Regions from separate parts of the Mesorhizobium sp. RCAM 05104 genome, predicted to be linked through region 1. Evidence: predicted binding sites of a transcription regulator. Region 1 holds the regulator's gene; each other region holds the start of a gene.

Region 1 (10,306 bases):
CCAGGGCGCGCCCGAATTTCTCACCAAAGCGCGCGCCGCCGTCGCCCTGCCCGCGCTGCGCAAGGATTTTCTATTCGATCCCTACCAGGTCTATGAAGCCCGTGCATGGGGCGCGGACGCCATCCTGATCATCATGGCCAGCGTCGACGACGCCCTGGCGAGCGACCTCGAATCGACGGCGTTCGATCTCGGCATGGATGCGCTGGTCGAAGTGCATGACGAGGCCGAGACGCAGCGCGCACTGAAGCTGTCGTCGCGGCTGATCGGCATCAACAATCGCAATTTGAGAACGTTCGAGACCAACCTCAACACCTCCGAGCGGCTGGCGTCGATGGTCCCGGCCGACCGTTTGCTGGTCAGCGAGAGCGGTATCTTCACACATGACGATTGCCTGAGACTGCGAAAGAGCGACATCGCTACCTTCCTTGTCGGCGAAAGCCTGATGCGGCAACAGGACGTCACTGCGGCGACGCACATGCTCCTGACAGGCAAGGCGCCGGATGCATCGGCCCGAAAATCGGAATCGATTTTCGGAGAGCACGATGCATAGATTCAAGGTGATAGAGCGTACTTTGTGCGTCCGAATGGACGCACGTCGCTCTATGGCGATCTGACGATGGCGTCCGCCCTCACCCATCTTGGCGCGCAGGGCGAGGCCAACATGGTCGATGTCGGCGACAAGGCGGAGACGATGCGCACGGCGATCGCCGAGGGTTTTGTCTCCATGCAGCCAGAGACGCTGGCAATGATCCTCGCGGGCGACGCCAGGAAAGGCGATGTGCTCGGCACCGCGCGCATCGCCGGCATCATGGCGGCCAAGAAGACGCATGAGCTGATCCCGCTCTGCCATCCGCTGCTGCTGACCAAGGTCTCCGTCGACATCGAGCCCGACCGTGCTTTGCCGGGTCTGAAGGTCACCGCGCTGGCGCGTGTCACCGGCAAGACGGGCGTCGAGATGGAAGCATTGACCGCCGCTTCGGTTGCCTGCCTGACCATCTACGACATGGCCAAGGCGGTGGACCGCGCCATGGTCATCTCCGGCATCCGGCTGGTTGAAAAGACCGGCGGCAAGTCGGGCGACTACAAGGCAGGCGCCTGATGGCGCTGGTTCCGGTCGCCGACGCGCTCGAGCGCCTGCTGGACGGCGCCGTGCCGCTGGCAGGCGAAAGCGTTCCACTTTTCGAGGCTGTGGATCGCGTGCTGGCGGAACCGGTTGTCGCGCTTCGCACCCAGCCGCCCTTCAACGCCTCGGCCATGGACGGCTACGCGGTCCGTGCCGCCGACGTGGCGTCGGTGCCAGCGCGGCTTTCCGTGATCGGCATGGCACCGGCCGGGCGCGGCTTTGACGGCACGGTCGGCAAGGCCCAGGCCGTGCGCATCTTCACCGGTGCACCGCTGCCTGACGGCGCCGACACGATTGTCATCCAGGAGAATGTCCGGGATCTCGGCGTCGGCAACATCGAAGTGACCGAGCCGACAGCCGAGTGGCGCAACATCCGCCGCATCGGCCTCGACTTTTCGAAGGGCGACATCCTGCTTGAAAAAGGCCGCTTGCTCGATCCGGCGGCGCTGTCGCTGGCGGCATCGGCCAATCATCCCCGAGTGAGCGTGGTGCGACGACCGCTGGTCGCCATCATCGCCACCGGCGACGAGCTGTTGCCGCCCGGCAGCGAACTCGGGCCGGACCAGATCATCTCGTCCAACGCCTATGGCGTCGCCGCCGCCGCGCAATCGGTGGGCGCCCGCGCGCTCGATCTTGGCATTGCAGCCGACCGCAAGGAGGCCATCGCCGCGTTGGTCAAGAAGGCGGTCGCGGCCGGTGCGGATGTCATTGTCACCCTTGGCGGCGCCTCTGTCGGTGACCATGACCTGATCCATGACGTGCTGACCGGCGAAGGCATGCATCTCGGTTTCTGGAAGATCGCCATGCGTCCCGGCAAACCGCTGATGTTCGGACGCCTCGGCGAGATCAGGTGCATCGGCCTGCCGGGCAACCCGGTGGCAAGCCTGGTTTGCTCGCAATTGTTCCTCAAGCCGCTGCTGGCGCGGCTTGGCGGCCGCAATCATCGTCAGGACATACGTACGGCGCGACTGGGCGCCGCAATGCCGGCCAATGATCTCCGCCAGGACTATGTGCGCGCCGTGGTCCAGGAAGATGCCGACGGGCTGGTTGCGACGCCGTTCAGCATCCAGGATTCCTCGATGCTGAGGATGCTGGCCGACGCCAATGGGCTGATCGTGCGGCCGCCATTTACCCCCGCGGCCGCGGCGGGCGAGGCTTGCAGCGTGCTGATGCTACGTTGAATGAATCCAACATAAGCCATTAACAACAATACGAAAATGATCTCGTCCTATTCCGAGATCAAGGTCCGGGTCAGCGGATGAGCCGGACTGGCAAGGCCGTCGACAATGCTGTAATGATGCTGGTCGGGCTCGACCACGGTGCTGGTCGTGGCGCCAAGGCCGGTCCAGATGTTGGCAAGCAATGCGTTCTGGCGCAGGAACTCGGCGCGCTCGCCACCACCGGCCCAGCAGGTGATGCGGACACCATCCATGGGGCGCAAAAGAGCCGGGCTCTCGGTCAGCGCCTCATGTTCATCGATCGCCAGTGTGGCGTTCATCTCGGTCAGCATGATCGGACGCAGGTCATGGACGCCTGAAATCGACACGACGTGGCGGATACGCCGCGCGACATTGGTCGCCAGTGGCGTGGTTGTCGTCACCATCCGGCTGGCAAGATGTCCGCCAGCCGAATGCCCGGTCAACATCAGCGGTCCGTCGACCATTTCTGCCGCCTTGGCGATCGCCGCCCCGATTTCCCCGACGATGCCGGCGATGCGTGCTTCCGGGCACAGCGTGTAGGAGGGCATCGCCACGGCGAAGCCGCTGCTGACCGCGCCATTGGCGAGATGCGACCAGAAACTCTTGTCGAACGCCATCCAGTAGCCGCCATGGATGAACATCACCAGCCCCTTGGGCGTGGCGCTGGGAAGGAAGAGATCGAGCCGATTGCGACGTCCGTCGCCATAGGCGATGTCGAGCCGTGCCCGGCCCTCTGCCGAAAGTGCATTGCGAAACGCTTGCGCCGGTTCGACCCAGGCCGCCGGCCAGCGGTCGCTGCCGGCGATGTTCGCGCCGTTGGCATAGGCGCCGTCCCAATCGACAATGTGACGCTCGAGCACTGGCACCCTCCCCCAAACGGCATCGTTTTTCAGCGCTAGCAATGGCCACCGCAGCGCCTTGCGTCAATGCTTCCACGCAAAACATTTTAGGCTTGAAACAAATTTCGACTGATGCGATCCTGCCTGACGAACAGCCGACAAAATGGGAGGTCTGCTGTGCGGCCCGAACCCTGCGGATGCTCACCCTGTCCGGGTTGGCGTCAAGCGAGGTGCGACCGGCGGCACGAAGCCTCCTCTTAAAAAGCAGGACCTTCAGATCCACCATATCCGGCCAGGCGCCTCGCGCACTGGCCAGGCAGCAGACGGGATAGCGGCGACATGCTAGGGCCTTCAGCGCATATCGACACGTTCACGCGCGATCACCTGCCGCCGCCGGAGCAATGGCCGGACTTCCTGCTCGACGGTTTTGATTATCCCGAACGCCTCAACGCCGGCGTCGAATTGACCGACAGGCTGGTCGAGAAAGGCCTCGGTGACCACACCGCGCTGATCGGCAACGGTCGCCGCCGCACCTACAAGGAACTGTCCGACTGGACGAACAGGCTGGCCCATGCGCTGGTCGAAAATTATGGCGTCAAGCCGGGCAACCGGGTGCTGATCCGTTCGGCCAACAACCCTGCCATGGTGGCTTGCTGGCTGGCTGCCACCAAGGTCGGCGCCGTGGTCGTCAACACCATGCCGATGCTGCGCGCCGGCGAGCTTGCCAAGATCGTCGACAAGGCGGAAATCACCATCGCGCTCTGCGACACCAGGCTGATGGACGAAATGACCGCCTGCGCCAAGGACAGCGCGTTCCTCAGACAGGTCATCGGCTTCGACGGCACCGCCAACCATGACGCCGAACTCGATCGCGCGGCCCTCGACAAGCCGGTTATCTTCACCGCCGTCAGCACCGGCCGCGACGACGTCGCCCTGCTCGGCTTCACCTCCGGCACGACCGGCGTGCCGAAGGCGACGATGCATTTCCACCGCGACCTGTTGATCATCGCCGACGCCTACGCCCGAGAGATTCTCCAGGTGACGCCGGACGACATCTTTGTCGGCTCGCCGCCGCTCGCCTTCACCTTCGGCCTTGGCGGCCTCGCAATCTTCCCGTTGCGCTTCGGCGCGGCGGCGACGCTGCTCGAACAGGCGACGCCGCCCAACATGATCCATATCATCGAGACCTACAAAGCAACCATCTCCTTCACCGCGCCAACCGCCTACCGCGCGATGCTGAAAGCCATGGATGAGGGCGCCGACTTGTCATCGCTGCGCGTCGCCGTTTCGGCCGGCGAGACGTTGCCAGCTCCGGTTTTCGAAGAATGGACGCGAAAGACCGGCAAACCGATCCTCGACGGTATCGGCGCCACCGAAATGCTGCATATCTTCATCTCCAACCGCTTCGACGACATGAAGCCGGCGTCGACGGGCAAGCCCGTGGGTGGCTACGAGGCGCGGATCGTCGACGAAGAGATGCGCGAGGTGCCGCGCGGCGCGACTGGCAGGCTGGCGGTACGCGGGCCGACCGGCTGCCGCTACATGGCCGATATCAGGCAGAAGGACTATGTGCGCGACGGCTGGAACCTCACCGGCGACACCTTCACCCAGGATGAGGGCGGCTTCTTCCATTTCGCCGCGCGCTCCGACGACATGATCATCAGCGCCGGCTACAACATTGCCGGGCCCGAGGTCGAGGCGGCGTTGCTGTCGCATCCTGATGTCGCCGAATGCGCGGTGATCGGCGCCGCAGATGCCGAACGCGGCCAGATCGTCGAGGCGCATGTCGTGCTGGTCCAAGGCGTGGCGCCTGATGCCTTGACCACCAAGCGCCTGCAGGACCATGTCAAGGCAACGATCGCCCCCTACAAATACCCGCGATCCGTGAAATTCATCGCCGCCTTGCCCAAGACCCAGACCGGCAAGATCCAGCGCTTCCGGCTGCGCACGGAGAAAATCAATTGAGCGAGCCATACGATCCGGCGTCCGAAGGCGCACAGATGTCGTTCACGGAACGCATGTCCTACAGCGACTATCTGCACCTGGAGAAGGTGCTCGACGCGCAGACGCCTTTGTCGTCCGCGCATGACGAGATGCTGTTCATCATCCAGCATCAGACCTCGGAACTATGGATGAAGCTCGCGCTTCACGAGCTCGGCGCCGCGATCCGCTCCATCCGTGCGGACCGTCTCGAGCCGAGCTTCAAGATGCTGTCGCGCGTCGCCCGCATTTTCGAGCAGTTGAACAATGCCTGGGACGTACTGCGGACGATGACGCCCAGCGAATACACCGAGTTCCGTGACGCGCTCGGCCAGTCCTCGGGCTTCCAGTCCTGGCAGTATCGCGCCATCGAATTCACGGCCGGCAACCGCAACCCGGCCATGCTCGGCCCGCACAAGCACCGGCCGGACCTCAGCCGGAAGCTGGAGGCGATCCTGGCCGAACCATCGCTCTATGACGAAGCGCTGCTGCTTTTGGCGCGCGACGGATTCGACATCGGCGCCGACGCCAGGCGCACGGACTGGCGTGAGACACGCACCGAGAACGAAGAGGTTCTGGTGGCATGGCAGACCGTGTACCGCGACCCGCAACGCTACTGGATGTTCTACGAGCTGGCCGAAAAACTGGTCGACTTCGAGGATTATTTCCGCCGCTGGCGCTTCAACCACGTCACGACGGTCGAGCGCATCATCGGCATGAAGCGCGGTACCGGTGGCACGTCGGGCGCGTCCTATCTGAAGAAGATGCTCGAGGTCGTCCTGTTTCCGGAGCTCTGGACGGTTCGCACCCGGCTCTGACTTTTCAGGTGACGGCCGTCTTCACGGCGAAGCGGGCATCCTGCCAGGCGCCGGTGCGCAGGATATCCTCCAGCACCTCGACCGCCTGCCAGACATCCTTGTAGCCGACATAAAGCGGCGTGAAGCCGAAGCGGATGGTCGACGGCGCGCGGAAATCGCCGATCACGCCGCGCTCGATCAACGCCCGCATCACCTGGTAGCCATGCCGATGAAGGAACGAAACCTGGCTGCCACGCTCATTGCCATTGCGCGGACTTTCGAGTTCGAGGCCGTAGGCGCCGCATCTGGCTTCGACGAGCTGGATGAACAGCTCGGTCAACGCAACGCTTTTCTTGCGCACCGCCGCCATATCGACCTCGTCCCAGAGATCCAGCGCGCCCTTTAGCGCCCGCATCGACAATACCGGCTGCGTGCCGCACAGGAACCGGCGGATGCCGACGCCCGCCGCATAGCCCTGTTCGAAGGCGAAAGGCCACGCATGGCCCCACCAGCCGCTGAGCGGCTGGCGGGCATCGCCATGGTGGCGCTTTGCAGCATAGATGAAGGCCGGCGAACCGGGGCCGCCATTGAGGTACTTGTAGGTGCAGCCGACAGCGAAATCGGCATTGGCGCCGTCGAGCTCGACCGGCAAGGCACCCGCCGTGTGGCAGAGGTCCCAGACGATCAGCGCGCCGGCTTGATGGGCCTTGCGCGTCAGCGCCGCCATGTCGCGCAACTGGCCGGATTTGTAGTTGACGTGGTTGACCAGGATGACAGCGACGCGCTCATCGATCAGCTCTTCGATGGTTGGCGCATCGACGCCCTCGAGCCGCAGCACAGTGCCCGGTCGCGTCGATGCCACGCCTTCGGCCATATAGAGGTCGGTTGGAAAGCTGTCGCCCTCGGCGACGATGACCGACCGGTCTGGCCGCATGCCAAGCGCCGCGTGAAGCACCTTGTAGATGTTGATCGAGGTCGTATCGCAGACCACCGTCTGGCCAGCCGCGGCGCCGATCAGGCGTCCGAGCTGGTCGCCGAGCGCGACCGGCATGTCGAACCAGCCGGCGGTGTTCCAGGCACGGATGAGGTCGTGCGCCCATTCTTGTGTCGCGGCCTTCTGGATCTCGTTGAAGACGGCCGGTGAAGCGGCACCCAGCGAATTGCCGTCGAGATAGATCACCCCTTCCGGCAAGACGAAGCGATCGCGCATGGAGCGCAGCGGATCCGCGGCATCCATCGCCTCGATTGTTGCGAGATTGGGAATTGCATTCATGATCGATGTCCTCCGCGCACAGGCACGTCCAAATGAACACGACAGGTGAAGTCGGCCGACCGATCATGCGCAGTCTGCCGGATTGTGTCAAATATTATATATAATTTACACCATGGAAGGCTTTCATATATAATCTGGCGTCCAGTGCGTGGGATGGCAACGATGTTGGATGAAGGACACTCGAAGACTGAAGCGGCCTACAGGCTGCTGCGCCGCGATATCCTCACCACCCGCCTGAGGCCCGGCGCGCCGCTCAAGCTCAGCACGCTGCGCAATAGCTATGGCATTGGCTGGACGCCGTTGCGCGAAGCGCTGTCGCGACTGGAGGCGGAGCGCCTGGTGACTTCCATCAGCAATCGCGGCTTCGCCGTCGCTGCGGTCTCGCGCACCGAACTCGAAGATCTGTCACGCGCCAGGCTGGTGATTGAGCTGCCTCTGCTCCAGGAATCGATCGAGAAAGGCGGCCATCAATGGGAAGATGCCGTCGTCACGGCCCACTACCGGCTGTCGCGCTGCAAGACGGCGGTTGATGACCCTTCAGATGAAGTGGTCGACGGATGGGACGAAAAGCACGAGGCTTTCCACGCGGCGCTACTCAGCGCGGCAACATCCCCCTGGCTGCTCAACTTCCAGTCCACCATCGCGGATCAGTTGCGTCGCCATCATCGCTTCCTGGGCCTTGCGCCAACCTTGCGGGCGGCCACCGGCCAGTTGCATGGCTATGAGGAGGCCATGGAGGCGTTGCGCCAGGCTGTCGCGATCGAACATCACACCGCGCTCATGGAAGCAGCGCTGGATCGTGACATCGAACGCGCGAAAGCGCTGATGACGGTGCACATCGGCTATACGCTGCATGTCTATGTCCATGCCGGTGACGGCAGCCCAAACAAGCGGTGAGGTAGACGAACTGAGGCAAAAGCCGACATAGGAATTTCTCGGGCAAGAGTTGGCGTTTTGGCTTCGTTTCGTTCACGGCGGGCGAACGATTGGTGAAAGTGAAAAAGCAGCTTCCCGACGTCTCTGGGCGATTGAGGCCAAGCCTCGGCACACGCTGGTCCACAGGCCGTTAACCATAACAATTTCAACGCGTGCAAGTGCACTGTGGCGGCGGCCGGCCGGGGATCACGGCCCGCTGCCAGGCGCCAAATAATTTCAGCCGTCTTAACAAATTCACTAAACTTTAAACGGTTGCGGAACACAACTGGAACAGATAGTGTTTGTTCTGGGTTTGTTTTTCGATTCTGGTTCAAACCTTCGTTCAATGCCTCGGGGGCCGCCATGCTGACGCGCAAGCAACATGAACTGCTGATGTTCATCCATGAACGGCTCAAGGAAAGCGGCATTCCGCCATCCTTCGACGAAATGAAGGAAGCGCTCGATCTCGCTTCAAAATCCGGAATTCATCGACTGATCACGGCGCTCGAGGAACGCGGCTTCATTCGCCGGCTGCCGAACCGGGCGCGCGCCCTGGAAGTGCTGCGGCTGCCCGATTCGATCGCGCCCGGCCTCAACGCGGCGCGCAAATTCTCTCCAAGCGTCATCCAGGGCAGCCTCGGTCAAGGCGGCGGCCTTGGCCGGCAGATCAAGCCGGCGTCTTCACGCATGCCCTCGGCCGGCAATGACGACGACGTGGTCTCCGCGGTGTCGATCCCGGTGATGGGTCGCATCGCCGCCGGCGTGCCGATCGACGCCATCCAGCATCAGACGCATTCGATCTCGGTGCCGCCGGACATGATCATGGGTGGCGAGCACTATGCGCTGGAGGTCAAGGGCGACTCGATGATCGAGGCCGGCATCTTCGATGGCGATACGGTCATCATCCGCAATGCCGATACCGCAAGTCCGGGCGAGATCATCGTGGCACTGGTGGACGACGAGGAGGCGACGCTGAAGCGGTTTCGCCGCAAGGGTGCCTCGATTGCCCTCGAAGCCGCCAATCCGGCCTACGAAACACGCATTTTCGGACCGGACAGGGTCAAGGTGCAAGGCAAGCTCGTTGGGCTGATCAGGCGCTACTGATCAGTGCTGGTGACCGCCTTTTCAGGGTTGCGATAGGGCGGCAGGCCCCTCGCCTCGCGTGAGAATTTGCGCTGGGTGTGCCAAGGTCGATATGGCCTGTTCACAGCGAAGCTGACCGTTGCTGGCATGATTGCCGATCGACGATCGAAGAAGACGGCCGCACTGCCTTTGCGGGCGAGTTGCCGCTTGGTGATGACCAGAACCAGCGGATTGTGACAGGGATCATAAGCTGTCGCGTCATTGATGACGATCAGTTCCGCGAAGCCGCAGGCCTTCCACGCGTCCTTGCGATCCTCGACTTGCGCAATGATAGCGCCAGACGGGTGCCTTGCGAGACATACGCCGGCGGTGCAGTAGAAAGGCGCTCCCGGCGGCAGTTCGGCGGAATCCGCGATGTCGAATTGTCCGTCTCCCTTGTCGAACACCTCCGGCACGACGACGGTTTCGGATGCCAGTGCGCGTTTCCAGTTGTCGACGGTGAATTCGTTCGGACGCGCCCGGCTGACCGCGAGTTCGCCGCCGCCGATCGGCAGCGCCACTAGCCTCGCGTCCTCCGAGATCAGCACATCCGGCGCGCGCGTATCCGAAACGGTCAACAGGCCGGCAAGCGCGAATGGCAGAGCCAGGAGCCGCAGCCACGTTGTCGCCATCGTCGCGATGACCAGGGCGATCGCCACCAGCAGCACGGATTGCTGTGAAATCAACCCGACGGCATCGATCGGTGAGCGTTCCGAGATCCACGCCGACAAGGCGATCATCGCGGACAGGCCTTTGCCCATCACATAGAGGAAGGGACCGTCGACGCCGAACGGCATCGCCAGCGCGCTGAGGACGGCGAAAGGCATCACAACCAGCGAGACGATCGGCATGACGGCCAGATTGGCGAACAGGCTGAGCGGCGACACGCGCTGGAAATGCCAGATGGCGAAGAGCGCCGTCGCGCTGCCGGCGATGATGGAGGTCATGGCAAGGCCACCCATCGCCAGCAGGAATTTTCGCGTCAGGAAACTGGGCAATGACCGCTTTGGCGGCGGCGGTCTCGTCTTTCCCGCACGATGATCCGACCAGCCGGCATA
Region 2 (10,306 bases), 770 kb from region 1:
GATAGCGGCACCAAGATGATCCATCTCGGCAAGAACACGTCGAGCCGCATCATCTCCAAGGGCATCGCCGCCGGCTTCTCGCAGAACACCTATCGCGGCCAGGTTTCGGCGCACCGCAAGGCGACCAACGCCCGCAACTTCACCAACTGCGACAGTCTGCTGATCGGCGACCAGTGCGGCGCGCACACCGTACCCTACATGGAAGCCAAGAATTCAACGGCGCAGTTCGAGCATGAGGCGACGACGTCCAAGATCTCCGAGGACCAGAAGTTCTACGTCATGCAGCGCGGCATTCCCGAGGAGGAGGCGATCGCGCTGATCGTCAACGGCTTCGTCAAGGACGTCATCCAGCAACTGCCGATGGAGTTCGCCGTCGAGGCGCAGAAGCTGATCGGCATCTCGCTTGAGGGCTCGGTCGGCTGACCGGACAGATATTCAGGAAACAAAAGAATGCTTGAGATCAAGAACCTGCACGCCCGCATCGTCGATGACGGCACCGAAATCATCCGCGGTCTGAACCTGACGGTGAAAGCCGGCGAGGTCGCCGCCATCATGGGTCCGAACGGCTCGGGAAAATCGACGCTGTCCTATATCCTCGCCGGGCGCGAGGACTATGAAGTCACCGAAGGCGACATCCTCTACAACGGCCAGTCGATCCTCGGAATGGATCCGGCCGAGCGCGCCACGTCAGGCATCTTCCTCGCCTTCCAGTATCCGATGGAGATACCGGGCGTGGCGACCATGGAATTCTTGAAGGTTGCGATGAATGAGCAGCGCAAGGCGCGTGGCGAGGAACCGCTGAAGATTCCGGAATTCCTCAAGCGCGTGAAGGAAGCCGCCGCCTCGCTCAGCATGGACATGGCGATGCTCAAGCGGCCGCTCAATGTCGGCTTCTCCGGCGGCGAGAAGAAGCGCGCCGAGATCCTGCAGATGAAGCTGCTGGAGCCGAAATTGTGCGTGCTCGACGAAACCGATTCCGGCCTCGACATCGACGCGCTGAAGATCGTTTCCGACGGCGTCAACGCGTTGCGCGCGCCGGACCGGGCGTTCCTGGTCATCACCCACTACCAGCGCCTGCTTGAACACATCGTGCCGGATAGCGTGCACGTGCTCTACAAGGGCCAGGTCATCAAGTCCGGCGACAAGTCGCTGGCGCTCGACCTGGAAGCCAATGGCTATGCCGGCGTGATCGGCGAAGCCGCGTGAGATGCCAGAGGCAAGACTGATGAATATGCACACACAGCCCCAGCGGACACCGGCCGAGACGGCGTTGATCGACGCCTTCGGCGAACGGTTGTCGCTGCTGCCGGGCGACGGCGCGGTGATGCTGAAGCGCGACGACGCCATCGAGGCGATCAAGCACGGCCTGCCGACGCGGCGCGTCGAATCCTGGCACTACACGGACCTCCGCCGGCTGCTGAATGCGGTGCCGGACTTCGATCCGGCCGCGGCGGTCAAGGCCATTGCTCCGATCGTGGAAGGTTCGGCCGTGTTGGCCGTGCTGAACGGCGTATCGAGCACGAAGGTGCCGGCCGTTGAGGGCGTCACCGTGCAGCGCCTGACGGAAAAGCTGATCGACGGCAGCATCGCGCCGGGGCTCGATCCCTATGGCAGCGACGATGCCATCGGCGCTTTGAACACCGCTTTCGTTGCAGATGGTTATTTTGTCGACATCGCCGATGGCGTCGAACTGGACAAGCCGATCGAACTGCAGAACCTGCAAGCCGGTGGCCAGACGCATGTGCGCCTGCCGGTGCGGGTCGGCGCCGGCGCCAAGGCCGTTATCGTCGAGCGTCAGACGGGTGACGGGGCTGCTCTGGTAAGTTCGGTCAGCCAGCTCGTGCTCGGCGAGGGCGCCGAGGTGACGTGGCTGATCGTCCAGGAACAGCCGGAAACGGCGACGCATCTGGCGCAGCTCAAGGCCCATATCGGCAAGAACGCCAAACTGACGCTGTTCGTCATGAATGCCGGCGGCAAGCTTGTGCGCCAGGAGATCATGGTCAAGACCACGGGCGAGGGCGCCGATTTCAAGCTGCGTGGTATCAACCTGCTTGCAGGCGACACCCATAGCGACGTGACCATGGTGCTCGACCACACCGTACCGCACACGACCTCGACGGAAGTGATCCGCAACGTGGTGACGGGCAAGGCGCGTGGCGTCTTCCAAGGCCGCATCAACGTCCATCAGTACGCGCAGAAGACCAATGCCAAGATGGCCTGCAACACGCTGCTGTTGTCGGACGACGGCGAGTTCTCGACCAAGCCCGAACTTGAAATCTTCGCCGACGACGTCGTCTGCGGCCATGGTGCGACGGTGACCGAAATAGACCACGACCACCTGTTCTACCTGATGGCGCGCGGCATCGACGAGAAGAGCGCGCGCGGCCTTCTGGTCAAGGCGTTTGTCGCCGAGGTGATCGAGGAACTGGACGACGAGACGATTGTCGAGGCGCTCGAAGCGCGGCTTGACGACTGGTTCGTGGCACACGGGTGATCCTGATGAACGCTCCAGGCAAGATCGGAGATTTCTACGACGTCGAGGCGATCCGCCGCGATTTCCCGATCCTGTCGCGGGAAGTCTATGGCAAGCCGCTGGTCTATCTCGACAACGGCGCCTCGGCGCAGAAGCCGCAGGTGGTGCTGGATACAATCCAGCACGCCTACAGCCAGGAATACGCCAACGTTCATCGTGGCCTGCATTTCTTGTCCAATGCCGCGACCGATGCGTATGAGAAGGCGCGCGAGACTGTGCGCCGTTTCCTCAACGCGCCGAGCACCGACAACATCGTCTTCACCTCGAACACGACGTCGGCGATCAACACGGTCGCCTATGGCTATGGCATGCCCAACATCGGCGAGGGCGACGAGATCGTGCTGTCGATCATGGAGCACCACTCTAACATCGTGCCGTGGCATTTCATCCGCGAGCGTCAGGGCGCCAGGCTGGTCTGGGTGCCGGTCGACGATCTCGGCGTCTTCCACATCGAGGAATTCGAGAAGCGGCTGACCGACCGCACCAAGCTTGTCGCCATCACGCAGATGTCGAATGCGCTGGGCACGGTGACGCCGATCAAGGAGATCGTGCGCATTGCGCATGCGCGCGGCATTCCAGTGCTGGTCGACGGCAGCCAGAGCGCCGTGCACATGCCGATCGACGTGCAGGATCTCGATTGCGATTTCTTCGTCTTCACCGGCCACAAGGTCTACGGTCCGTCCGGCATCGGCGTGCTCTATGGCAAGAAGGACATTCTCCTGGGCATGCGACCGTTCATGGGCGGTGGCGAGATGATCGAGGAAGTGACGGAAGACATCGTCACCTACAACGAGCCGCCGCATCGCTTCGAGGCCGGCACGCCGCCGATCGTCCAGGCAATCGGGCTGGGCGCCGCACTCGACTATATGGAAAAGGTCGGCCGCGAGCGCATTGCCGCACACGAGGAAGACCTCAAGACCTATGCCCACGAGCGGCTGCGCGCCATCAATTCGCTGCGCATCTTCGGCGACGCACCGGGCAAGGGGGCGATCATTTCCTTCGAGTTGCAGGGCATTCATGCCCATGACGTCTCGATGGTGATAGACAGGCAGGGCGTTGCAGTGCGGGCAGGCACCCATTGTGCCCAGCCGCTGTTGAAACGTTTTGGCGTAACCTCCACATGCAGGGCATCGTTCGGCATGTATAATACCAGGGCCGAAGTCGACGCTTTGGCGGAAGCGCTCGAAAAAGCGCGAAAGTTCTTCGGGTGACGATCATGGACGATGCTAGCCATACCACAGAGACCGCACCGGAAGCGGCCATCAACCCGCTGGTTTCCGCTTCGGCCATTCCCGCCGACGAATTGGCACGGCTGACCGACGACATCGTCTCGGCGCTGAAGACCGTCTACGACCCGGAAATCCCGGCCGACATCTACGAGCTTGGCCTTATCTACAAGATCGACATCGAGGACGACCGTTCGGTCAAGATCGACATGACGCTGACCGCGCCCGGCTGCCCTGTCGCCGGCGAAATGCCCGGCTGGGTGGAAAATGCCGTCGGCGCCGTCGAAGGTGTCTCCGGCGTCGAAGTCAACATGACCTTCGACCCGCCCTGGTCGCCCGACCGCATGTCGGAAGAGGCGCAGGTGGCGGTGGGTTGGTATTGAGGGGCGATTAGGCGAACTGGATGTCCGACAAATCTTCGCCGGATGCCCCAAGAGAAGGCGACATTCCGCCTTCGGCGAGGGTGGTCGAGGCTTGGGGCGCTCCGGTTCTCGACGTTCTTGAAGAACCGGCTGAGTATCACAGAGTTGTTGGTGCAATGCCTTCCGCGATCAGGAACGTCATCTGCGTCGAGTTGCTAAGTTGGCAGGTCCTCAACGGTGGCTTCAGACAGTATTTTTGGAATTCTTATGGGATAACGGCGCAAGGGGCGATTCAAGGTTTCCGCACCATGGGCCTTGAAAAGCATGCAGAACTGACGCGCCGGGCCTGCGCCTTGCTGGGCGAATGTTTTCCCGAAGAGCGTTTGGCAAGAATGGAAATCGTGGGTGATGTCAGTGGCAGCGGCATAGATTTTGATGCCTTGGACAACGCATTCTATGCCTTGGAGGAAAATGAACGAGAGTCGTCTGAAGCTGTGCTCAATGCGTACTCGACGGCAGCGCTGCATGGACAATGGCAATAAAGACCTTGCAGCGTGACGCCAATATAACCATTTTGATGGATGAATGATCCGCGGGCCTTGAACCCGCGTGAAGGTGGAGAATGACATGGGACGCTTTGCCGTCATCACGATGACCGAAAAGGCCGCCGACCGGGTGCGCGAGATTGTCGCCACCCGCGACAACGCGCATGGCATTCGCCTCGGCATCAAGAAGGGCGGCTGCGCCGGCATGGAATACACGGTCGATCTGGTGACCGAACCCAACACCAAGGACGACCACATCGAGCGCGACGGCGCGCATGTCTATGTGGCGCCTGAGGCGGCCCTGTTCCTGTTCGGCACCGAGATGGATTTCGAGCAGACGACGCTGCGCACCGGTTTCACCTTCCACAATCCGAACCAGAGTTCGGCCTGCGGCTGCGGCGAATCCGTCGAACTGAAGCCGGCTGACTTGAAGGCGCTGGCAGAGGCGCGGGCGTCGGCCTGAGATCTTCCTTCCCCGCAAACGGGGAGAAGGACGCTACTCCACCCACATCTTCATTCGTTTGTGCCAGTCGGCGATCGATTCCTCCGGATAGACGTCGAACGTCTTGTCGCCCTTACCGATATCAGGCTCGACCCAGTTCGCCTTGTACTTCAGCATCAGATGCACCTTGCTTGGAGGCTTCGGCAAGTCGCTGTCGATCGCCGAGGCGAAGGGATGCACCAGTTCCGGCCAGGTCGGATCGTAGAGCCACAGTGCCGATCCGCATTTCCTGCAGAAATTCCGCTCGCCTGACGAGACTTCGCACCGCGGATGCTCGTCATCCTCGATCTCGGCTCGATAAACGCCGAGATTGCGCTTGCCGGTAATTTTCATCGTTTTGCAGTCAGCGCCGAGATTGATGGCGAAGCCGCCACCACCCTGTTGCTTGCGGCAGATCGAGCAGTAGCAGAGCATGAACGGCACCGGCGTGTGGCTCTCGACCTCGAAACGCACGGCGTTGCACCGGCAGGACCCTTTGAGCAGAAGCGGCATGAAAAACTCCGACGAATTTCGTTCTCAACCTGTCAGCATGGTTTTGGTTGCGGCGATGACAATGCCAGATGCCGATGTCATGATCGCGGCATGGACAATGAACGCATAGCCGAACTTTTCGAAGGCCTTGGCCCGGTCAGCATCCGCAAATTGTTCGGCGGCAAGGGCATCTATTTCGACGGCGTCATCGTCGCCATCGTGCTGCGCGGCGAATTGATGCTGAAGGCGGACGAGCAAAGCGCGCCCGCCTTCGAAGCCGCCGGTTGCAAGCAATGGACCTATACCGGCTCGCGGCACGGCAAGCTGGTCTCCATGCCCTACTGGAGTATTCCCGACAGCGCCTTCGACGATCCGGACGAGATGGCGGTGTGGGCGCGCCGCGCCCATGAGGCGGGACGGCGCGCCGGCAAGTAGCTGCGTGGAAACTACAATGCCCTGGCGATCTTCGCCGCCAGTCGTGCATTGTTTTCGACCAGGGCGATGTTGGTCTTCAGGCTCCTGCCGCCGGTCAGTTCGAGGATCTTCGACAGCAGGAATGGCGTCACCGCCTTGCCGGTTACGTTGAGCGCCTCGGCTGCCTTCTGCGCGGCTTCGATATAGCCGGCCATCTCTTCGGCCGGGATTTCGTGGTTCTCCGGTACCGGGTTGGCGATCAGCATGCCGCCGCCAAGCCCGAGTGCCTGCCGCGTCTGGTAGAAATGCGCGATGTCTTCCGGCTTGTACAAGGTCAACGGCGCGCGGAACGGCGAATGCCGCGACCAGAAGGCTGGCATCGTCTCGCAGCCATGGCCGACCACCGGCACGCCGCGCGTCTCCAGCACTTCCAGCGTCTTTTCAATGTCGAGGATGGCTTTGGCGCCGGCCGATACGACGATGACCGGCGTGCGCGCCAACTCGTCGAGATCGGCGGAAATGTCAAAACTCTTTTCGCCGCCCTTGTGCACGCCGCCGATGCCGCCGGTGGCGAACACCTCGATGCCGACCATATGCGCCGCGATCATCGTGGCGGCGACCGTGGTGCCGCCGGTGCGCCCTTGCGCGACGGCAAAGCCGAGGTCGGCGCGCGACAGCTTCATGGCATCGCCGGTCATGGCGAGCGATTCGCGCTCACCGTCCGAAAGCCCGATCTTGATGCGGCCGGCAACCACGGCGATCGTCGCTGGCACGGCGCCGCCATCGGTGATGATCTTTTCGACGTCCGCCGCCATGGCGCCATTGTCGGGGTAGGGCATGCCGTGGGTGATGATGGTGCTTTCCAGCGCCACCACCGGCCGCCCGGCAGCCAAGGCTTGCGCCACCGGCGCATGGATGTCGATGAAGGGGCGGGCGGTCTCTGGCGTCATCTTGATCTCCAACCCGGAGTGCGGCGATCCATCGGGACGCGCGAGCGGCACTCCGGCACTATGAATTTGCCGGTCTCATGCCACTTCCTGCGCATCCGGCACAAGGGCCAGCGCCTCGCAGAAGCTCGCCGCGGTGAAATCGGGAACGGCGTCGGCGCTTTCGATGGCCAGCGTCGCCGCGGCGACACCCTCGCGCAGTGCCGCGCGCAGGGGCATGCCACGCAGCAGGCCGGCAACGGTTGCGCCCGCCAGCGCATCGCCGGCGCCGGTAACATCCGCCACCTTCCTGGGAGCGGGCGGCATGACGGCAAAGGTGCCATCCCGGTCGAAACCCAGCACCGGGCCGCCGCCCGCCGTCACCACCGCGCTGTCGAGGCCGGCGCGTTTCAGGCCATCAACGATATCTTGCCCGGACGCCGTACCGTCCAGGCCAGCCAAGGCGACGGCTTCGCGCTGGTTCATGAAGACGACGGCCAGATGGCCGAGGACCGATTTCAAACGCACGATCTTGGCCGGCGAAATGGCAATGGCGAACACGGGCTTGCCGGCGGCAAGCAAAACCAGCCGCTCCAGTGCCGCCGAAGGCAGATTGGCGTCGCACAGAATGGCATCGGCGGTGGCGATCACCTCCCGCACCTTGGAACGACGAATCTGCTTGGGAAACGCCAACTCATAGAGCGCCATGTCGGCGAAGCCGACGATCAGTTCGCCCTCGCGGTCGATCAGCGCCGTGTAGCTCGGCGTCGTCCGATCAAGGAACACGGCGGACAGGTCGGCAATGCCTGCTTCCGCGATGGCTCGCGCGACGGTATCGGCGGCGGCATCGCCACCACGCACCGACAGCAGCGAGGCGGAGACTCCGCGCCGCACCAGACTGCGCAACGCGTTGAAGACGCCGCCGCCGACATCCTCGCGCATCGTGCCCGGATTGGAGGCGGCGGGCACGTAAGCGCCCGAAACCTGGCCGCGCCGGTCGATATGGGCACCGCCCACCGCCAGAATTCTTGGAGATTTCACCATGCCGGCGATATGACCTTTGTTATTCCACCCGCACAAGCGCTAGGCTGCGTGACGGAGTTTCGCATGCAAGGCAACGATTCGGCGGATCGAAACGGCCAAGCTGTCTGGCCCAATGTGGGATGCATTCCTGCTCGGGTTCTGGGACGAAAAAAGAACAAATCCGAATTTTGATTGTTTTTCAGATATTTGAAGCCCCTTGCCAAACGAGAACAAAAAAGGTACAAAATGGCAGGGATTACGGATTGTCCGGCCTTCATTGACGACCAAGGGGTGATGTATCATGGCTCAGAATTCTTTGCGGCTGGTAGAGGACAAAGCGGTGGACAAATCAAAGGCTCTGGATGCGGCGCTGTCGCAAATCGAGCGGGCTTTCGGCAAGGGCTCGATCATGCGGCTCGGCGCGAACGAGCAGGTCGTCGAGATCGAAACGGTGCCGACCGGCTCGCTTGGCCTCGACATCGCGCTTGGCGTCGGTGGCCTGCCGCGCGGCCGCATCATCGAGATCTACGGGCCGGAAAGCTCGGGCAAGACGACGCTCGCCCTCCACACTGTGGCGGAAGCCCAGAAGAAGGGCGGCATCTGCGCCTTCGTCGATGCCGAGCATGCGCTTGACCCGGTCTATGCGCGCAAGCTTGGCGTCGATCTCGAGAACCTTCTGATCTCGCAGCCCGACACCGGTGAGCAGGCGCTGGAAATCTGCGACACGCTGGTGCGCTCCGGCGCGATTGACGTGCTGGTGGTCGATTCGGTCGCGGCGCTGACGCCTCGCGCTGAAATCGAAGGCGAGATGGGCGATTCGCTGCCCGGCCTGCAGGCCCGGCTGATGAGCCAGGCGCTGCGCAAGCTGACGGCATCGATCTCGCGCTCCAACACCATGGTCATCTTCATCAACCAGATCCGCATGAAGATCGGCGTCATGTTCGGTTCGCCCGAGACCACGACCGGCGGCAACGCGCTGAAATTCTATGCTTCGGTGCGCCTCGACATCCGCCGCATCGGCTCGGTCAAGGACCGCGACGAGGTCGTCGGCAACCAGACCCGCGTCAAGGTGGTCAAGAACAAGCTGGCGCCGCCCTTCAAGGTGGTCGAGTTCGACATCATGTATGGCGAGGGCGTGTCCAAGACCGGCGAACTGGTCGATCTTGGCGTCAAGGCCGGTGTGGTCGAGAAGTCGGGTGCCTGGTTCTCCTACAATTCGCAACGTCTCGGCCAGGGTCGCGAGAATGCAAAACTGTTCCTGCGCGACAATCCCGACACGGCGCGCGAGATCGAACTGGCGCTCAGGCAGAATGCCGGGCTGATCGCCGAGAAATTCCTCGAGAATGGTGGCTCCGAAGGCGGTGACGACGGTTTCGAGGATGAAGCCGGCGCGATGTAGGACGAGTATGGTCCGTCAGGGCTTCAGCCTGAGTTCGCGTACCCCAGTTTGAGTTTGCGTATCAATGCGTTTCGAACCGCCGGCCCTGGGTCGGCGGTTTTGCGTTTTGGCGGTGAGGCAGGCCGGTCCGGACAGTCGGCAAAGACCATGATTTGGACCAATTCCGTGTTTCTGGACAGGGTGCGGTGCGATCGCTAAAAGGCCAAGTCTATCTTCCAGGACGCAAGAGCCCATTTTCCGCCGGCTGGCCGGCGGTTCTCTCGAAAAGGCAGCATTCATGAGTGGCGTGAACGAGATCCGGTCGACATTTCTCGACTACTTCCACAAGGAGGGTCACGAGATCGTCGCGTCGAGCCCGCTGGTGCCGCGCAACGATCCGACGCTGATGTTCACCAACGCCGGCATGGTGCAGTTCAAGAACGTCTTCACCGGCCTTGAGAAGCGGCCTTATTCGCGCGCCTCGACCGCCCAGAAGAGCGTTCGCGCCGGCGGCAAGCACAACGACCTCGACAATGTCGGCTATACCGCGCGCCATCTGACCTTCTTCGAGATGCTCGGCAATTTCTCCTTCGGCGACTACTTCAAGGAGCGTGCGATCGAGCTTGCCTGGAACCTGATCACCAAGGAATTCGGGCTGAACAAGGACAAGCTGCTGGTCACCGTCTATCATACGGACGACGAGGCAGCCGGCTTCTGGAAGAAGATCGCCGGTTTTTCCGACGATCGCATCATTCGCATTGCGACCTCGGATAATTTCTGGGCGATGGGCGACACCGGACCGTGCGGGCCGTGCTCGGAAATCTTCATTGACCGGGGCGAGCACATCTGGGGCGGCCCTCCCGGCAGTCCGGAGGAGGACGGTGATCGTTTCCTCGAATTCTGGAACCTGGTGTTCATGCAGTATG
Region 3 (10,306 bases), 3.1 Mb from region 1:
TTTTTCCTGGGGGATGCCGGCGTCCCGCACGTCCTGCGCATAGATGGCGGCGATGGCGGCACCTTGCGCGATCAGCTCCGCTTCGGTCTGGCGGATCAGCTGGTTCTCGTAGAGACGGAAGAAGAACAGGCCGACCAGCGGCAACGCCATCACCATGATCAGGATGGCAACGACGACCGTGGCGAGACGCGGCCGCCACTTGCGGCCAATCCATTTGCGCGAGGTCGTCAGCCGCATCGGCCAAGCCGGAAGCCGACGCCATGCACGGTCTCGATGACATCCGGGCAACCCAACGCCGCCAGCTTGGCGCGGATGTTGCGGATATGGCTGTCGACGGTGCGGTCGGCGACATGGACCTTGCCGGCATAGGCACTGGCCATCACCGCGTCGCGGTCGAGCACATGCGTAGGCCGCGCCAGAAACCCCTTCAGGATCGAGAACTCGATTCCCGTCAGGGCAAGCGGCTTGCCATCGAAGCTGGCGGCGTGGCTGACCGGCGCCAGGGCTAGCTTGCCGTGCGCGAACTGCCTGTCGTCGGCCGGTTCGGCCGGGGCCGGGCGGGCGCGCCGCAGGATGACGTTGACGCGGGCGACCAGCTCTCGCGGGCTGAACGGTTTCGTCACATAGTCGTCGCCACCCATTTCGAGCCCGAGGATGCGGTCGATCTCCTCGTCGCGCGCCGACAGGAACAGCACCGGCACGTTGGATGTCTGCCGCAGCCGCCGGCAGACCTCCAGCCCATCCATCTCCGGCATGCCGATGTCGAGCACGACCAGGTCAGGTGTGCGCCGTTCGACCGCCTGCAGGGCGGCGGCGCCATCGGAAACGGCTGAAGTCTTCATGCCGGCCTTTTCCAGCGCGAAGCAGATCACTTCGCGGATATGCGGATCATCGTCGGCGACGAGGATGTGATGCGGCATGGATCAGCGGCCCGGCAAGGAAGGTTGCGGAGGCTGAGGAAGCACGAGCGACCCCTTGCTGTCGAGATATCGAAGCAGGCGCCAGTCGCGAAAGCTCCAGGCCCGCCAGTTCTGCTGGACGGTGCGATACCAGTCTTCGTCACTGGCCCGCAATCCTTCAAGTTCGCGGACAGCGCCCGCGGCAGGCGTTTTGCCCTGATGATCGAAGAAACGATCGAGCGCCGGAAACGCGCCCGGACCGAGCGAGCGCAGATACCAGGCGTCGAGGGTAATGCCCTGGCCGGTCATTTCGAGGGAATGGTCGACATTGTAATTGGCGATCGTTGCTGCGAAGTTGATGAAACAGCAGGCATAAAGCGTCGCCGATAACGTCAGAAGATTGGCGGACAGCAGCCATTCATTGGATTTTCCAAGCGCGATGCGGGCGATGATCAGGGCAAGGCCGGCCGCCACCAGCCCCATCCAGACGAAAGCGGCGACGCGCCAGTAGGTCAGCGCATAGATGCCGATATAGAGGTCGAGGCGCAGGATCGACGAGATGACCAGCATGATGTTCTGCGCCACCCAGGCATAGACCAGCCGGCGGATGACCGGATCGGCCGATGTCGTGCTGCCGGGCCGCAGCGCCGCCAGCACGAAGCCGGCGGCAAGCAGCGCGGTGACGACCAAGGGATAGGCGCCGCGATGCGCATAGGCGGCGTAGCTCAAGCTGTCGGGAAGGGCGGCCCCGCCCCACAGATAGGCGGCGTCGAGTCCGGTCTGCAGCGCAAACAGCATGTTGAAGATAACAAGCGCGCGAAGAATGGCCGCCTTGCCGAACAGGATATCCTCGATGGTGGTGACGGTTCCCTCGGACCGAGCGCTAATATCGGCCGCTGCCGCGCGCGGGACGCGGCGAAAAAGACGCGGCAGGCGTGGCCGCAAGAAGGCCCAGACGCCGGCGAGCACGAACAGCCAGAAGGCAATCCGCGCCAGCTGGATGAGATCGAGCAGCTTCAGAAGGTCGATCAGCGACAGCCAGTAATCGATGACCGGATTAGCGGCGCCGAACAGCGCCAGGAAGACCGCGCCCAGGGTCAGCGGCATCACCCAGACGGCGAGCGCCGCCAGGCGGACGCGGCGCCGGCCGGACCATCGCGCCGTCTTGCGCCAGCGGATGAAATCGCCAACGAGCCGGAACGGCGCCGCAAGCAGGAACAGCGCGGTCTGGCCGGCAATGCGGGCGATGCTATGTCGCAGCCGGCCGCTAAGCGAAAGCGCGAAGACGATCATCGCCGCAAGCGCGACCGACACCGACAGGCCGCAGACATTCTCCGTGAGCGGCAGCAGCGCGACAAGCAGAGCGGCAGGCTTGATCCACAGCCTGCCGTCGCTGAAGGCGGCGGGATGCACGGCGACGACGGCAGCGGCAATCAGGATGGCGAACAGGAAAACCGTGATGCCGGCGGGCTGGCCGTAGAAGAGGAAATCCGCAAGTGCTGCCAGCAGCACGGCAACACCGAAGCGGCTGCAATAGCTCGGCGCGGCGGTAAACAATGATGTCATGACCTGACCTTCCTGATCGCTTCCGACCGCATTGTCGGCGGGCTCCTGCGGACAAAGGGAATGAGAATCGCCGTGGGATTCGCGCGCGGCGGATCGACCAGCCACCAGCCTTCGCTGCGCAATCGGTAGGGCAGGGACCAACGGGGTTTTGCTCGCTTGTGCATGCCGCCTGTCTCGCAGGCCGGCCAGGAAACGATTGGGCGGATTGGAGGAGGTTTTCCGCAAGCGTGTGCAGTTTTCGTGCAGGGGCACGCTTTACTGCTGGTGTACTGCCCGCCCTCCTTTCCGAGCGTTGGCGCTGCCCCTCACCTGCCTGCCGGCATCCTCTCCCCGTAAACGGGGCGAGGGGCGCTCGTCGCCGCTTTCGCCAATCATCAGTGTTGCAGGAAGGGAGCCGAGGTTGCGGCCAGCCTCTTTCGCCCCGTTTACGGGGAGAAATGCCCGGCAGGGCAATGAGGGGCGGTGCCAGCTTTCGCGATTGGCCCGTCTCAGGTACGGGTCGGACGGCTTGCCTCCACCAACCGCACGCGGCATAGATCAGGCATGGAACCCTATCGCCCGCGCCGTTCAGTGCTCTACGTCCCGGCCTCCAACGACAAGGCCTTGGCCAAGATCGCGCGGCTTTCCTGCGACGCCGTCATCATCGACCTCGAGGATGCCGTCGCCCCGGCCGACAAGGTTGCGGCGCGCGAAAAGCTGGCGGGGATTTTCGCCAGCCGCCCGGTTGCCAACCACTTTGGCCACCGCTGCGAGATGGTCGTGCGCGTCAACGCGCTGGCCAGCGAATGGGGCGCCGCCGACCTGCTGGCCGCGGCAGGTTGCGAGCCGGATGGCATCCTCTTGCCCAAGGTCGACGCACCGCGCGACCTGCTCGAGGCCGGCGATGTGCTCGACGACAATTTTGCCCCGGACAGCGTGAAACTATGGGCGATGATCGAGACGCCCAAGGCACTGCTCAACATCGGCACCATAGCTGAACTTGGCCGGGATCCGGCCTCGCGTCTGGTTTGTTTCGTTGCCGGAACGAATGATTTGGTCAAGGATACCGGCGTGCTGGCGACACCCGACCGGCGCTATCTCGTGCCGTGGCTGATGCAGATGGTGCTGGCGGCGCGTGCCGGCGGTCTCGACATGCTCGATGGCGTCTCCAACGATTTTCGCGACCTCGAAGCCTTCGCCCAGGAATGTGTGGAAGCGGCCGCCATGGGATTCGACGGCAAGACCCTCATCCATCCGGCCCAGATCGAGGCGGCCAACCGCGCCTTTGCGCCGTCCACTCAAGCTGTGGCCGAGGCGCGCCTGGTCAGCCAGGCCTTCGCGCTTCCGGAGAACACCGGCAAGGGCGTGATCGCGCTGAATGGCAAGATGGTCGAGCGGCTGCACCTGGCGCAGGCTGAAAAACTGCTGGCGAAGGCAGCCGCCATCGGCGCATGATCCCGAACCGAAGGTCGGCGAAGCAAGAAGCGGGAACCGGTTTTCGGAAAAGATCATGCTCGAAACAAAGAAGACAGAGCACTCACGACAGGACTGAAAAATGAAACTCTACCGCTTTCTGACCGGCCCGGACGACGCCAGCTTCTGCCACAAGGTGACGGCGGCGCTGAACAAGGGCTGGCACCTGTTCGGCTCGCCGACCTATGGCTATGACAAGAAGGCCAAGGCCATGCGCTGCGGCCAGGCCGTGGTCAAGGACGTCGAGGGCCAGGAATATGGGCCCGATACCAAGCTCAGCGACTGGTAGAGTTTGCAAAGCGCCAACGCAGGCTGTGTCGAGATTCAGGTCAGGCCGAGTCGGAGTCGAAGACGGGCGCGAAGCGACCAAACTGGGTGGTGCCCGAGAACCGGAGCGGAGCGTACTTTTGGGTACGTGAGCACCGGAAGCGCAGGGGACCGCCATTTGCAGGCCGGCATCACCTGAATATCGGCACAGCCTATTCCGCCGCCTCTTCGATCCGCTCCATATCATCGTCCGACAGGCCGAAATGATGGCCGATCTCGTGGATCAGCACATGGGTGACGATGTCGCCCAGCGTTTCCTCGTTTTCGGCCCAGTAGTCGAGCATGGCGCGGCGATAGAGCGTGATGCGGTTCGGCCCTTCGCCGGTCTGCGGATTCCAGCGTTCGGCGATGCCGCGTCCTTCGAACAGGCCGAGCAGGTCGAACGGCGTTTCCAGCGACAAATCGTCCATGATCTCGTCGGTCGGGAATTCGGCGATCTGGATGATGATCTCGCCGGTCAGCTTGCGGAACTCCTCCGGCAGGTGGGCGTAGGACTCCAGCGCCAGGAACTCCAATTCCTCCATGGATGGCGAGAACTGGTCGTGCCAGGTGCGGGTCTTGTAGATGCGGGCCATGCTTTGTCCTTTGAACCCGGCATATAGGCTTTCGCGCCGGAATCGGCAAATGACGCGGCAATTCCTGTTTCAGCGCCTTTGCCGCTGCCGGGGAATCGCGTACGGGTCAGTTCCGGCCATGTACTAGGGAGCTCTCATGCCGGACCTTTCCACAATTGGACTTTTCGCGATTGCTTGCCTCGCTCTGACCGCGACGCCGGGGCCGGACATGCTGTTGATCGCCTCCCGCAGCGCCAGCCAGGGGCGCGCCTCGGGCCTGGCGACCTATGCCGGCATCGCTGCCGGCACCTATTGCCATGCGCTGGCCGCCGCCTTCGGCCTGTCGCAATTGTTCCTTGCCGCGCCCATCGCTTACGACATTGTGCGTTATGCCGGCGCGGCCTACCTCGCCTATCTCGCCTGGAAGGCATTCCGTTCCGCCGGAACGGCATTTGCACCGGTCGCCGGCCTGCCGCGCTATTCGCAGGCCCGCATCTTCCGGCAAGGATTGCTGACCAATCTGCTCAACCCGAAGATGGCGCTGTTCGTGCTCGCGCTTTTCCCGCAGTTCGTGCGCCCTGAGGCCGGCTCCGTCGCGGGCCAGATCCTGGTGCTGGCGACCGTCCTCAACCTGATCGGGCTGGTGATCAATGGCCTGGTCATCCTGACCGCCAGCCGGATCGGCGCGGCCTTGTCGAAGCGCACGCGGTTTCGGCGAGCGCCCCAGATCCTGCTGGGAACCGTGTTTGCAGGGCTTGCGGCACGGCTGGCGTTTGGCGGCCAGCGCTGAAGCAGGCAACCGCGGAGGAATAAATTCCTTGTGACTCTGCTTGACTCTTGGGGCACCCTCTGGAATCTATAGGAACATAACAGGAACAATTGTGAGTGGAAGCTGACCGTCATGGCGATGACCGCCGTGGCGCGGGAGACTGTTTTTGCCCTGCGCCGCCAGATCGCGAAGATCGAGGGAACGCTGCCCGAGCGCCTGCAGGCGCCGGCTGGCGCGCCCCTTGATGCCGATGTCAGCGCCGATCTCACCCCCAACACCGATCTTACAATCGTCCGGCGCGGCATTGCCGCGGCGTTGCCGGATGCCTTCCTGCCCACCGGCGTCGAGCGGCTCGATGCCGCCCTGAGCGGCGGCCTGCCGAAAGCCGCCCTGAGCGAAATCCATGGCACGCAGACCCGCGATGCCGGAGCCGTCGCCGGCTTCGCTCTGTCGCTCACGAGCCTGATCCTCAAGCAGGCGCAGGGGCTGCCGGTGCTGTGGATCGGCACGTCGGAGATTTTCCGCGAGGCCGGCTTTCCCTATGCCAGGGGGCTTCGGGCCTCGTTCGGCATCGAGCCCGAACAATTGCTGTTTTCCGAGGCGCCAAAACTTGTCGATGCGCTGTGGGTCGCCGAGGAGGCCGCCCGGATGACGGCGCTCGCCGCCGTCATCCTTGAAATCCGCGGCAATCCGCAGCGGCTGGACCTGACCGCGACGCGCCGGCTGCACTCAAGGGCGCTAGGTGCCGGCCGGCCGGTGTTCCTTCTGCGGCAGGCGGCCGAGCCCGAGCCGACGGCGGCACCCGTCCGCCTCATCGTCGCGTCGGCGCCGGCAACACCGCGCGACACCATCGCCGGGCCGCTCGCCGGCTCGATCGGCCGCCCGGCCTTCACCGTCACCATCGGCAAGAGCCGCACGGCCCTGCCTGGACAATTCACACTGGAGTGGAACCCCGATGAACGCGCATTCGACGAAAGAGCGGGCGACGAAAGAAGGGGCGAGGAAAGACAGAAAGAACGGGCAAAGGATCCTGTCCCTGTGGTTTCCCTATCTGGCAGCGGAAAGGATCCTGCGGCAGCGTCTGGGGCGGTCCTGGCGTTCCCGGCCCTCGGATCACCTGCCGCACCCACCGCTCGTGATCAGCCACCGCCAAGGCAACGCGCAGCGCATCTCGGCCCTCGACGAGCGGGCTGAGGCGCTGCACCTGAAGCGCGACATGGGCATCGCCGATGCGCGCGCCATGCATCCGTCGATCGACATCGTCGAGGCCGATCCGGAGGCTGACCGCCGCCTGCTTGAAGGTCTTGCCGACTGGTGCGACCGCTACACCCCGCTGGTGGCGCTGGACAGTGCCGACGGCCTGTTTCTCGACATCACCGGCTGCAGCCATCTGTTCGGCGGCGAACGCGCCATGCTGGGCGACATCCTGTCGCGCTTCTTCCATCAGGGTTTTGATGTCCGCGCCGGGCTTGCCGCCACGCCGGGCGCGGCCTGGGCCGCGGCACGGTTTTCCGGCGACCGCATCGTGCCTTCCGGTGAGGAGGAAGCGCTGCTGGCGCCCTTGCCGTTGGCGGCGCTGCGCATCGAGCCGGCGACCCGCGCCAGCCTGGAAAGCGTCGGCCTGCGCACGGCGGGCGCCGTCATGGCCGCACCACGCGCGCCGCTCGCCCGCCGTTTCGGCGCCTCCTTGCTGCTGCGCCTCGACCAGGCGCTTGGCCGTCTCGACGAGGCTGTTTCGCCGCGCCTTCCCGTCGCGCCGCTTTCGGTCGAACGCCATCTGGCCGAACCCGTCACCCTGACCGAGGATATCGAACGGCTGGTGGGCATGCTGGCGACGACATTGAAGACCGACCTCGAGCGTCGCGGCGAGGGCGCCAGGACGCTGGCGCTGCTGCTCTTTCGCGTCGACGGCGCCGTCAGCCGCATCGCGCTCGGCACCTCGCGGCCGCTACGCGAACCGGTGCTGATCCAGAAATTGTTCCATGAACGGCTGGCCGCGCTCGAGCAGGATATCGATGCCGGCTATGGCTTCGATCTCGTCCGGCTCTCGGTGCTGGCGGCGGCCACCTTCGACATGCAGCAGGCCGACCTTGCCGGCGAGACGACCGACGACGGCGCCGATATCGCGCTGTTCGCAGACCGCATCCGCGCCCGGCTCGGCGATGGCGCGGTTTTGCGGCCGGTCACCGTCGAAAGCCATCTGCCGGAGCGCGCCGTCGCCACGATCCCCTTCACCGAAGCCCCGCGCCGGACCACGCCGCCGAAGAAGCCGGACCGGATGCAGGCGCCGGTGACCGTCTTCTCGCCGGAACGGCCGATCCGGCTTTTCCGCTCGCCCGAACCCATCGATGTGCCGGCCACCGAAATGCCCGAGGGACCGCCGCTGAATTTCCGCTGGCGGCGCGCGCTCTACCGGATCACGCGCGCCGAGGGGCCGGAACGCATCGCCGCCGAATGGTGGCATGAAGCCGCGAGCGACGAGGCGGCATCGACACGCGATTATTTCCGCATCGAGGATGCCGACGGCCGCCGCTACTGGCTCTACCGGCAAGGCCTCTATGGCGGCTCCCAGGTGCCGCCGCGCTGGTTCATGCATGGTGTCTTCGTATGAATGCGCTGACCGTCATTCCCTATGCCGAGTTCGGCATCCAGTCGAATTTCTCCTTCCTGCGCGGCGCCTCCAAGCCCGAGGAGCTGGTGGTCGCGGCCAAGCTCATGGGCTTCTCGGCGATCGGGCTTGCCGACCGCAACACGGTGGCAGGCGTGGTGCGCGCCTGGCAGCAGGCCAAGGTCGAGGCGCTTTCCTATCACCCCGGCTGCCGGCTGGTTTTTGGCGACGGCACGCCGGACATTCTCGCCTATCCGCGGGACCGCAAGGGCTGGGGGCATCTCTGCCGCATGCTCACCCAGGCCAATCTGCGCGACGAAACCGAAAAGGGCGCCACCCTTCTCCAGCGCGGCGATCTGCTCGAATGGGGTGACCTCATGTCGCTGGCGGTCCTGCCCGATCTGTTGACGGGCGCGCAGGACAGTCTCGCTCTGCTTCGCCAGCTCAAGGACCGTTTCGGCAGGAACCTGCGGCTTGGCGTCTCGCCTGACTATGCAGGCAATGACCGTTTCCGCATCGAGCAGGCGGCAGCACTGGCGGAGATCGCCGGCATCCCGCTGATGGCGACCAACGACGTCCTCTACCACACGGCGGAACGACGCCCGTTGCAGGACGTGCTGACCGCGATCCGCCTCAACACGCCCGTCGCCGAGGTGGGGCTGCAGCTGGCCGCCAATGCCGAGCGCCATCTGAAGCCGCCGATGGAGATGGCGCGCCTGTTCCGCCGACATCCGCAGGCACTGGCCGAGACCTTGCGCTTCGCGCAGGAGCTGACCTTCTCGCTCAGCGACCTCCAGTACAATTATCCGGATGAGCCGACGGAATCGGGCCTCGGCCCGCAAGCCGAGCTCGAAAGGTTGGCGCGGGAGGGAGCGACCAGGCGTTTCCCGGGTGGTGTCCCGGCCAGCGTCATAAAACGCATCGAGGAAGAGCTCGCTCTGATCGAGCGTCTCAACTACGCGCGTTACTTCCTGACCGTCTACGACATCATCAAATTCGCCCGCAGCCAGAACATCCTCTGCCAGGGCCGAGGCTCGGCTGCCAATTCGATTATCTGCTTCTGCATCGGCATCACCGAGGTGGGGCCGGACAAGATCGATACGCTGTTCGAGCGCTTCATTTCCGAGGAGCGGAACGAGCCGCCCGACATCGACGTCGACTTCGAGCACGAGCGACGCGAAGAGGTCATGCAGTACATCTATACGAAATACAGTTCCAAACGCACCGCGCTTGCCGCCGCCGTCATCAGCTATCGTGGCCGCTCGGCGCTGCGCGAAGTGTCGAAGGCGATGGGCCTTTCGGAGGATGTCCGGGCGTCGCTGTCCGGCTCGATCTGGGGCTGGTCGACCTCGGAACTCGGCGAGAAGGAAGCCCGCGCCGGCGGCCTCGACCGCACCGACCCCACATCGCGGCATGTGATGGAGCGGGCCAACGAGATCATGGGCTTCCCCCGCCACCTCTCCCAGCATGTCGGCGGCTTCGTCATCACCAGGGACCGGCTCGACGAGATCGTCCCTATCGTCAAGACGGCGATGGACGAGCGCAAGATGGTCGAGTGGGACAAGGACGATCTCGACGCGGTGAAGATCCTAAAGGTGGATGTGCTGGCGCTCGGCATGTTGACCTGCCTCCAGCGCGCCTTCACCTTGCTTACCGACCACTATCCGAAGGCGCGGGACCCATATGGGCAACCCTATGTGCTCGCCACCCTGCCGGCAGAGGACCAACGTGTCTATGACATGATCTGCCGCGCCGATACGCTCGGCGTCTTCCAGATCGAATCGCGCGCGCAGATGTCGATGCTGCCACGGCTCCAGCCGCGAGATTTTTATGACCTTGTCATCGAGGTGGCGATCGTTCGGCCGGGTCCGATCCAGGGCGATATGGTCCATCCCTATCTGCGCCGGCGGCAAGGCAAGGAGAAGGCCGAATATCAGAAGGCGGAATTGAAAGAGATCCTCGGCAAGACGCTCGGCGTGCCGCTGTTCCAGGAACAGGCGATGAAGATCGCCATCGTCGCCGGCGGCTTCAAGCCGGGCGAAGCCGACGAACTGCGCCGCGCCATGGCCACCTTCAAGCGCACCGGCACGATCGGCAATTACCGCCAGCGCATGATCGACGGCATGGTCGG

What was found. The regulator LexA, encoded in region 1, represses DNA repair genes until DNA is damaged. The targets are predictions, from matches to a motif close to TGTTCNNNNTGTGTTCNG.
Region 2: a site for LexA is predicted at 8,229-8,246, ahead of recA (recombinase RecA). Genes of this name have one in related genera too.
Region 3: a site for LexA is predicted at 5,659-5,676, ahead of AC56QP_RS19005 (ImuA family protein). Genes of this name have one in related genera too.

The regions. Positions count from the first base shown of each region.
Region 1 covers NZ_CM185033.1:6,948,376-6,958,681, reverse strand. The annotation lists gene trpC (indole-3-glycerol phosphate synthase TrpC) at 1-550, shown strand, start outside; gene moaC (cyclic pyranopterin monophosphate synthase MoaC) at 617-1,099, shown strand; gene AC56QP_RS33950 (molybdopterin molybdotransferase MoeA) at 1,099-2,304, shown strand; gene AC56QP_RS33945 (hormone-sensitive lipase) at 2,352-3,182, opposite strand; gene AC56QP_RS33940 (AMP-binding protein) at 3,501-5,126, shown strand; gene kynA (tryptophan 2,3-dioxygenase) at 5,123-5,959, shown strand; gene kynU (kynureninase) at 5,964-7,211, opposite strand; gene AC56QP_RS33925 (GntR family transcriptional regulator) at 7,374-8,108, shown strand; gene lexA (transcriptional repressor LexA) at 8,490-9,230, shown strand; gene AC56QP_RS33915 (ComEC/Rec2 family competence protein) at 9,224-10,306, opposite strand, start outside.
Region 2 covers NZ_CM185033.1:522,840-533,145, reverse strand. The annotation lists gene sufB (Fe-S cluster assembly protein SufB) at 1-423, shown strand, start outside; gene sufC (Fe-S cluster assembly ATPase SufC) at 451-1,206, shown strand; gene sufD (Fe-S cluster assembly protein SufD) at 1,226-2,494, shown strand; gene AC56QP_RS02965 (cysteine desulfurase) at 2,500-3,744, shown strand; gene AC56QP_RS02960 (SUF system Fe-S cluster assembly protein) at 3,750-4,142, shown strand; gene AC56QP_RS02955 (DMP19 family protein) at 4,163-4,663, shown strand; gene sufA (Fe-S cluster assembly scaffold SufA) at 4,749-5,129, shown strand; gene AC56QP_RS02945 (GFA family protein) at 5,163-5,660, opposite strand; gene AC56QP_RS02940 (TfoX/Sxy family protein) at 5,751-6,074, shown strand; gene AC56QP_RS02935 (pseudouridine-5'-phosphate glycosidase) at 6,086-7,003, opposite strand; gene AC56QP_RS02930 (carbohydrate kinase family protein) at 7,079-8,023, opposite strand; gene recA (recombinase RecA) at 8,304-9,401, shown strand; gene alaS (alanine--tRNA ligase) at 9,679-10,306, shown strand, end outside.
Region 3 covers NZ_CM185033.1:3,890,651-3,900,956, reverse strand. The annotation lists gene AC56QP_RS19040 (ATP-binding protein) at 1-237, opposite strand, end outside; gene AC56QP_RS19035 (response regulator) at 228-920, opposite strand; gene AC56QP_RS19030 (DUF4153 domain-containing protein) at 924-2,465, opposite strand; gene AC56QP_RS19025 (HpcH/HpaI aldolase/citrate lyase family protein) at 3,009-3,899, shown strand; gene AC56QP_RS19020 (DUF1737 domain-containing protein) at 4,000-4,206, shown strand; gene AC56QP_RS19015 (metallopeptidase family protein) at 4,397-4,819, opposite strand; gene AC56QP_RS19010 (LysE family translocator) at 4,956-5,588, shown strand; gene AC56QP_RS19005 (ImuA family protein) at 5,700-6,761, shown strand; gene AC56QP_RS19000 (DUF6504 family protein) at 6,703-8,178, shown strand; gene AC56QP_RS18995 (error-prone DNA polymerase) at 8,175-10,306, shown strand, end outside.